DNA from 4 places in the Mesorhizobium sp. M7A.F.Ca.US.014.04.1.1 genome. Region 1 is predicted to be linked to each of the others. Evidence: predicted binding sites of a transcription regulator. Region 1 holds the regulator's gene; each other region holds the start of a gene.

Region 1 (2,202 bases):
GCTGGCGCGACCCCGATCGTTACCGCGACGATTTCATCGCTATCCTTTTGTCGCACGGCATCGGCATGGGGCTGGTGCTGAAGGGCGAATTGTTCACCGGCACCCATTCCTCGGGCGGCGAATTCGGCCACATGATTCATCGGCCGAACGGGGCGCTGTGTCGCTGCGGACGGCGCGGCTGCGTCGAAGCCTATGCCGGCAATTATGCCATCTGGCGCAACGCGCGGCAGATGGGCGAGGATGCAGAACCCGTCGCCGATGTCAGCGATGCCGACATGCGCGCCCTGGCTGCCGCCGCCCGCGAAAGGGACGGACCCGAACGGGAAGCCTATCGCAAGGCCGGCGAAGCGCTCGGCTACGGCCTCGGCAGCCTGTTCGCGCTGATCGATCCGGCGCCGGTCGCCATGGTCGGCGTCAGCGCCGCCGCCTTCGACCTGATCGAGCCGGCATTGCGGCAAGCGATTGCCCAGACCGCCGGCGGCCAGCATTCCAAGTCGATTTCCTTCGACACCGAGCCGAACGAACTGCCGCTGATCCGCGAAGGCTGCGCCATGCGGGCGCTAATCTTCGTCGATCAGGAGATTTTTGCGCCGGGCGTGCAGGCGAGATCCGGTCTCGGCGGCAAGAACGTGGCGTGAGTTCAAACGAGGGAGTTCAGTCCTCGCGAATGGCGTAACCCGCCCCACGGATGGTGCGGATGACATCGGGCATACGGCCGTTGTTGACCGCCTTGCGCAGCCGGCCGACATGCACATCGACCGTGCGTTCGTCGATGTAGATCGTCTCGCCCCAGACATTGTCGAGCAGTTGGCTGCGCGAGAACACGCGGCCTGGATGGCGCATCATGAATTCAAGCAGGCGGAATTCCGTCGGCCCGAGCCGGATTTCGCTCTTCTTGCGATAGACACGGTGCGATTCGCGATCGAGCACGATATCGCCGACCTTGAGCACGCTGGACAGCACTTCCGGCTTGGCCCGGCGCAGCAGCGCCTTGACCCTGGCCATGAACTCCGGCGTCGAGAAAGGCTTGACCAGATAGTCGTCGGCACCGGTCGAGAGGCCGCGCACGCGGTCGCTTTCCTCGCCTCGCGCGGTCAGCATGATGATCGGCAGCCGCTCGGTCTCGGGACGCATCCTTAGCCGGCGGCAGAGTTCGATACCGGAAACCGCAGGCACCATCCAGTCGAGCACCAGAAGGTCTGGAACGTTCTCCTGCAGCCGGATTTCGGCCTCGTCGCCGCGCGTCACCACCTCGACCTGGTAACCTTCGGATTCGAGATTGTAGCGGAGCAGCACGCCTAGCGGCTCCTCATCCTCCACCACCATGATGCGTGGCGCGATCATCGGCTGGTCACCCCTGTCATGCCGCTGGCGCGGACATTGCCGTCTCGTCCTGCTTCGGACGGTTGGCTGGCAACTGCGTGCCGGTCAAAACATAATAGGCATTTTCGGCGATGTTGGTCACGTGGTCGCCGATCCGCTCGAGGTTCTTGGCGCAAAACAACAGGTGCGTGCACGCCGTGATGTTGCGCGGATCTTCCATCATGTAGGTCAGAAGTTCGCGGAACACCGATGTGTATTTGACGTCGATGCGTTCATCATTGTTTCTGAGCGTGGCAAGCGCTGCCGCGTCAGCGGCGGCATACTCGTCGACGACCCCCTGCACCTGGATCAGCACCAGCTGCGCCATTGCGTCGATCGAATGCGAAAGGTCGTGCGGCGTGACGCTCAGCCCGACAGTGCCGACGCGCTTGGCGATGTTCTTGGCAAGGTCGCCGATGCGCTCGAGGTCGCCGGCCATGCGGATCGAACCGACCACCGCACGCAGATCGTTGGCCATTGGCTGGCGCTTGGCGATCAGCGTGATGGCACGATCGTCCAGCTCGCGCTGGCGTGCATCCATGATGGCGTCGTCGGAAACCACCCGCTGCGCCAGCGCATTGTCCGAATTGAGCAAAGCCCTGGTCGAGCCACCGACCATCGAGCGGGCGAGATCGCCCATGTCGCGGATCAGCTGGCTGATCTGCTCCAGATCCTCATCGAAAGATGCAACGGTATGTTCACCCATGATCTTCGTCCCTCATATGCCAGAGATCAGCCGAACCGGCCGGTGATGTAGTCCTGGGTGCGTTTGTCGTCGGGGGTGGTGAACATCTTGTCGGTGGCGCCCTCCTCGACCAGATAGCCAAGATGGAACATCGC
Region 2 (2,202 bases), on a different contig from region 1:
CGCGCCTTCATCGTGTCGGGAATCTGCCTTTCGACCAGCGGCGTCCAGACATAGCCCGGCGCGATCGCATTGACGGTGACGCCGTCGAGCGCTGCTTCGAGCGCTACCGTCTTGGTGAGGCCCGCAATGCCGTGCTTGGCCGACACATAGGCCGACTTGAACGGCGAGGCGACCAGCGCATGCGCCGAGGCGGTGTTGATGATACGGCCCCATTTGCGCGTCTTCATGCCCGGCAGTGCCGCCTTGATGGCGTAGAACGCGGCGAGCAAATTGATGCGGATGATGGCTTCCCACTTGTCATCGGGAAACTCCTCGATCGGCGCGACATGCTGGATGCCGGCATTGTTGACCAGGATATCGAGACTGCCGAAGGCAGCCTCGGCCTCATGCACCATGGCGCTGACCGCCGCGCCATCCATCATGTTGGCACCGGAGTAGCGGCACTTGACGCCGAAATCCTTCTCGATGCCGGCGCGCTCGTGCTCGATGGCAGCCGCATCGCCAAGGCCGTTGATGGTGACATTGGCGCCTTCCACGGCAAAGGCGCGGGCGATGGCCAAGCCGATGCCGCTGGTCGAGCCGGTGACGAGGGCGTTCTTCGAAGACAGGAAACCCATGATGATCTCGCAAGAGGTGGGAGGGAACGAACGGGGCCGCCTTTGTGCGCCGCACCATGACAGTGCCATAGCCATATGTCGGTGCGATTACAGGGTTGAGACGGCCGTCGACAGGCCCCTTGGGCGGCTGTCAGGCGGCTGACACGGCACTGTCATGGTGCCGTGCAACATAATCCGGAGCGCATTCGCGCAGTCATTCCTGAACCAAAATGGGGCTACAGCCTTGCAGATCGCCGATGTCGTGAAGCGCGCCTATGCGATGCCGCTGACCAACCCCTCCTTTCCGCCCGGGCCGTACCGTTTCTTCAACCGCGAATACGTCATCATCACCTACCGCACGACGCGCGAGGCGCTAGAGGCTGTCGTGCCGGAGCCGCTGGAGATCGACGAGCCGCTGGTCAAATACGAATTCATCCGCATGCCTGACTCGACCGGTTTCGGCGACTACACCGAGACCGGCCAGGTCATCCCGGTGCGCTACAAGGGCCAGCACGGCGCCTACGTCCATTCGATGTATCTCGACGACGACGCGCCGATCGCCGGCGGCCGCGAACTGTGGGGCTTTCCCAAGAAGCTTGCCAATCCCAAGATCGTGCATGAAGGCGAGGTCATCGTCGGCACGCTGCACTATGGCAGCGTTCTGTGCGCCACCGGCACGATGGGCTACAAGCACAAGAAAGCCGATCACGGCTCTGTCCTCGCTTCGCTGGCCGCGCCCAATTTCCTGATCAAGATCGTCCCGCATGTCGACGGCACGCCGCGCATCTGCGAACTGGTCCGCTACCACCTCACCGACATCACGCTGAAGGAAGCCTGGACAGCGCCCGCCGCACTCGATTTGCGGCCGCACGTCATGGCCGACGTGGCGCGGCTGCCGGTGCTCGACATCGTATCCGCCGTCCACTTCACCGCCGACCTGACGCTTGGGCTGGGCGAAGTGGTTCACGATTATCTCGCCGACCGCACCTGAGCTGCACAAGCCTTTCAGAGCCCAAACAGAAGTCGGAGACCAAAGCCGTGCTCGAACGCAATCGCAACAAGGAGGCCACCGCCACCATCGCGGAGATCTCGGCGCAGTATGACCGCGTCGCGCTGGTGTTTCAGGGAGGCGGCGCGCTCGGCGCCTACCAGGCTGGGGTGTACCAGGCATTGGCAGAGGCCGGCTGCGAGCCGAGCTGGCTTTCCGGCGTGTCGATCGGCGCCATCAATGCGGCGATCATCGCCGGCAATGAATCGAGCCGCCGGCTGCAGCGCCTCGAGCAATTCTGGCAGACGATTTCGGGTCGCAAGATCTGGGCCTATACGCCGGAAGGCGACATCTACCGTGATATCCGCAATCGCACCAGTTCGTGGATGACCATGGTCATGGGGCAGCCGGGCTTCTTCAAGCCGCGCAATCCTAACCCCTGGATGGAGCAGCCCGGCGCCGAGGGCGCCACCAGCTTCTACGACACGGCCGAGCTGAAGGAGACGCTGCAAAGCCTGATCGACTTCGACATCCTCAACGACGGCAAGAAGCGGTTGAGCGTCGGCGCGGTCAACGTCCGGACCGGCAACTTCGTCTATTTCGACACCGACAAGGTCC
Region 3 (2,202 bases), on a different contig from region 1:
CCGGTGACGAGCGCCTTGCGGCCAGTCAATTCGAACATTTTTGTCTCCTGATTGAGAAGAGAACACCCCTTTGCAGGGAATGGGATCAAATAGGGCTTTATGCAAGCGCTGCTAGCGTTGCCTCGACCTCAGCCGCCGAGCCGACCGACGCAGTGGCGATGTCGCGGTTGATGCGCCGCGCCAATCCCGAAAGCACCTTGCCGGCGCCAATCTCGTAAAGCGTGGTGACGCCATTTGCGCCGAACCACTCCACGGTCTCGCGCCAGCGTACGCGGCCGGTTATCTGCTCGACCAGGCGGCGGGCGATCTCGTCCGGATCGCTGGTCGGGCTGACCGTGACATTGGAGAGGACGGGAACGACCGGCGCATTCTTTGTCACACCGGCGAGTGCGTCGCGCATAACGTTCGCGGCCGGCGCCATCAGCGCCGAATGGAAGGGCGCGGACACCTGCAGCATCAGTGCGCGCTTGGCGCCTTTCTCAGTGCACAGTTTCGCCGCCAGTTCGACCGCGGCCCTGGCGCCGGAAATGACCAGTTGGCCGCCGCCATTGTCGTTGGCGATCTGGCAGACGGAGCCTTTGGCGGCTTCCGCGCAAGCGGCTTCGACATCGGCCTGTTCCAATCCGATGATCGCCGCCATGGCGCCCTCGCCGGCCGGCACCGCCGCCTGCATGGCATTGCCGCGGATGCGCAGCAGCCTGGCGGCATCGGCAACCGAAACGAAGCCAGCGGCCGCGAGCGCCGAATATTCGCCCAGCGAATGACCGGCGACATAGGCGACCTTGCCTTTCAGCGAGAAGCCGCGCGATTCCAGCGCCCGGATCGCGGCCAGCGACACCGCCATCAGCGCCGGCTGCGCGTTGGCGGTCAGCATCAACGTCTCTTCCGGCCCTTCCCAGATCAGCTTCGACAGGTTTTCGCCGAGCGCGTCGTCGACTTCCTGGAAAATTCTGCGCGCCTCGGGAAAGGCCTCGGCGAGATCCTTGCCCATGCCGACTGCCTGGCTGCCTTGTCCAGGAAAGGTGAATGCAACGGCCATGCGCGGGCTCCCAAGGGCTGGTTTTGCTTGCCTGATAGACGAGTTTTTCTTGCCTGTGACGCAAGGCAGGCCGCCAAGTCAAGCCCGGTTCGACCCTGCTCGACCGCAGCTTCATCCGCCGAGTGCCTGTTCCGAAAGGCTTTTTGGCGATCACTCCTGATGAAAACCGCTCACGATTCGTTTGCTGGCTCTTCTTATTTTGGCCACAGGCGCTAGCTTTGCGTGACAATTCCATGACAATCGAGTGACGTGCTTGTCGCTGGGTGGGGAAGTTAAAGTGGCAAAGAGTTACAAACGCGCCGGCAAGGCCGCGCCACAGTTCCTGGAAGACGACCCCTCCACCGGCTATCTGCCGGGCAGGAGATGGCCGGTCGTGCGCTATGGGCTGATCAGCCTGGCGATCGCCGCCGTCCTGGTGTTTGCCATCGAACTGATCGTGCGCGGCGACTTTGCCGGCACGGTCTCCTTCTTCCTGCAGCCGCTCAAGCCGGGCTGGACCACCATCGTCGTGTTCGCGCTGATCCTGATCGGCCTCGATGCGGTGCTGGGCCGCAGCCATCAGAGCCTGATGATCGTCGCGCCGCTGACGCTATCGCTTGCCTTCGTCGGCCACCAGAAGTCGCATTATCTCGGCGATCCGCTCTATCCGACCGATTTCCTCTATGCCCGCCAGATCTTCGCGCTGTTGCCGCTTTTGGTGCGCGACCGGCCGATGACCGCGCTCGCCATGGTCGTCGGCATCGTCGCCGGCCTGTCGCTGCTCGTCTATGGCTGGCGGATGTGGCGCCGCAAGGTTCCCGCACTCAGCCGCAAGGGACGCCTTGCGCGGCTGACGCTGGCAGTGCCGCTGCTCGCCTTCTTCGTTTCGATCATGGACTATGCCACCTTCTCCTGGACCAGGGACCGGTTGCAGATCATCCCGATCATGTGGGACCAGAAGGAAAACTATGCCTCCAACGGTTTTGCGCTGGCCTTTGCGCTCAATGTGCCGATGGCGCATGTCTCTGCGCCGCCGGGCTATTCCGACAAGGCGATCGCGGCGATCGCCAGGCCCGATGTGACCGCCTCGGTGCCGGCCGAGAAGCCTGACATCATCATCGTCATGAGCGAGTCCTTCTGGGACCCGACCAAGCTGCCCGGCGTCACCATCACGCCCGATCCGA
Region 4 (2,202 bases), on a different contig from region 1:
GTCGTTGCCCTCGACGATGAACCAGGGCGCTTCCGGGATGTTGGTGCGGGCGAAGGTCTCTTCCTTGGCCTTGGTGTACTGCTCCCAGCGCACGCGCGACTGCAGGTCCATCGGCGACAGTTTCCACTGTTTCATCGGATCGTGGATGCGCATCAGGAAGCGCATCTGCTGTTCCTCGTCGGTGATCGAGAACCAGTATTTGACCACGGTGATGCCCGAGCGGACCAGCATGCGCTCGAATTCCGGCACGTCGTGGAAGAATTCTTCGACCTGATCGGGCTGGGCAAAGCCCATCACCCGCTCGACGCCCGAGCGGTTGTACCATGAGCGGTCGAACAGCACGATCTCGCCGCCGGCCGGCAGATGCGGGACATAGCGCTGGAAATACCATTGCGACTTTTCGCGCTCCGTCGGCGCCGGCAGTGCGACGACACGGCAGATGCGCGGGTTGAGGCGCTGGGTGATGCGCTTGATGACACCGCCCTTGCCGGCCGAATCGCGTCCCTCGAAGATCACCACCAGCTTCTTCTTGTGGTGGGCGACCCAGGACTGCAGCTTGATCAATTCGGACTGCAGGGTGATCAGGTCGCGAAAATACTGCATGCGATCGATCGAAGGCGGATGCGAGTTCTTGTAGATCTTGGCGATCTCCATCGACAGCGCCGGCTCCGACATTTCGAGCTCATAGTCTTCGTCAAGCGTGTCGGCGAGCTCGGCTTCAAGCCAATCCCTGGCCGGAGAATTCTGTTTTAGCTCGGTCATTATCGGCTGCTCCACTTGCAAGCTCTGTCGATCCACGTCCGGCGCCCCAAACTCCCGGCCTACAGCCCGGGAACGGCAACACCTGAGCCGACTTCCATATAGGCCTGCAATGACGGTTTTATTGCAGCGCGAGCATGGTCACCACCGCTGTCGGTCCAGCCAGGCATGATCGATCCGCCGCGCTGGCATGGAGACACGTCGCCCAAATTGTCCTACAAATAGCGGCCACTTTCGGGCGGCCCTCCCCAGCCCTTTCCCAATGCAATCGCGAGGACGACATGGAATACCGCACCCTCGGCCGTTCCGGCCTGAAAGTATCGACACTGACCATGGGGACCATGACGTTCGGTGGCGCCGGTGCTTTTTCGGCGGTCGGCAAGACCGATCTCGACGAAGCGCGCCGGATGATCGATCTCTGTATCGACGCCGGCATCAATGTCATCGACACCGCCAATGTCTATTCGAACGGCATTTCCGAAGAAATCATCGGCGAAGCGCTCGGCGGCAAGCGCAAGGGCGACGTGCTGATCGCCTCCAAGGCACGGATGCGGATCGGCAAAGGTCCAAACGACGAAGGCCTGTCGCGCCATCACCTGATTCGGGAATGCGAGAAGAGCCTGAAGCGGCTCAAGACCGACGTCATCGACATCTATTTCCTGCACGAATGGGATGGCGTGACGCCGCTGGAGGAAACCATCGGCGCGCTCGACACGCTGGTTGCCCAGGGCAAGATCCGCTATGTCGGCTGCTCCAACTATTCCGGCTGGCAGGTGATGAAGGCGCTCGGCATCAGCGACAGCCGTCATCAGCCGCGCTTCATCACGCAGCAGATCCACTACACGCTGGAAGCGCGCGAAGCGGAGTACGAACTGCTGCCGATTTCCGTCGACCAGGGGCTGGGCGTTCTGGTCTGGAGCCCGCTTGCCGGCGGATTGCTGTCCGGCAAATACCGCCGTGACAGCCCCACCGCCCGCCAACTCGCGGGCTGGTCGGAACCACCGATCCGCGACGAGGACCGGCTGTGGCGGATCGTCGATGTGCTTGTGGAGATCGGCGCGCAGCGCGGCGTGTCGGCAGCGCAGGGGGCGCTGGCCTGGCTGCTTGGCCGGCCGTCCATCAGTTCCCTGGTGATCGGCGGCAGGACGGAAACGCAGTTCCTGGACAACATCGCGGCGGCAAGCCTGGTGCTTTCCGACGAGGAGCGCGCGCGCCTCGACGCGGTCAGCCGGCCGCCCTTGCTCTATCCCTACTGGCACCAGCAGCTGACGGCAAAGGACCGCTTTGGTGCCGCCGATCTGGTGATTGACCGAAGCGGCATCTGATCGGCAAATCGATGGCGATAGGTATCGCCGCCGCAATGATGGGCATGGCCCCATCATTGCGGCGCGCATCTTGCAAGCCTGGCCATCATCGACGCACTATCGCTTCAGCTGTTGTGTT

What was found. Region 1 encodes PhoB, which activates phosphate uptake and scavenging genes when phosphate is short. Its sites were predicted from a motif close to TGTCATNNANCTGTCAT; they were not measured.
Region 2: a site for PhoB is predicted at 693-709, ahead of EOA22_RS12535 (acetoacetate decarboxylase). Genes of this name have one in related genera too.
Region 3: a site for PhoB is predicted at 1,262-1,278, ahead of EOA22_RS18915 (LTA synthase family protein). Genes of this name have one in related genera too.
Region 4: a site for PhoB is predicted at 872-888, ahead of ppk2 (polyphosphate kinase 2). Genes of this name have one in related genera too.

What each region holds. Positions count from the first base shown of each region.
Region 1 is NZ_RZRW01000021.1:15,547-17,748, forward strand. Features, by position in the region: gene EOA22_RS02885 (ROK family protein) at 1-638, shown strand, start outside; gene phoB (phosphate regulon transcriptional regulator PhoB) at 655-1,344, opposite strand; gene phoU (phosphate signaling complex protein PhoU) at 1,361-2,068, opposite strand; gene pstB (phosphate ABC transporter ATP-binding protein PstB) at 2,095-2,202, opposite strand, start outside.
Region 2 is NZ_RZRW01000146.1:4,438-6,639, forward strand. Features, by position in the region: gene EOA22_RS12530 (3-hydroxybutyrate dehydrogenase) at 1-617, opposite strand, end outside; gene EOA22_RS12535 (acetoacetate decarboxylase) at 841-1,587, shown strand; gene EOA22_RS12540 (patatin-like phospholipase family protein) at 1,635-2,202, shown strand, end outside.
Region 3 is NZ_RZRW01000280.1:1,354-3,555, forward strand. Features, by position in the region: gene fabG (3-oxoacyl-[acyl-carrier-protein] reductase) at 1-38, opposite strand, end outside; gene fabD (ACP S-malonyltransferase) at 98-1,039, opposite strand; gene EOA22_RS18915 (LTA synthase family protein) at 1,317-2,202, shown strand, end outside.
Region 4 is NZ_RZRW01000058.1:8,178-10,379, forward strand. Features, by position in the region: gene ppk2 (polyphosphate kinase 2) at 1-762, opposite strand, end outside; gene EOA22_RS06330 (aldo/keto reductase) at 1,041-2,084, shown strand.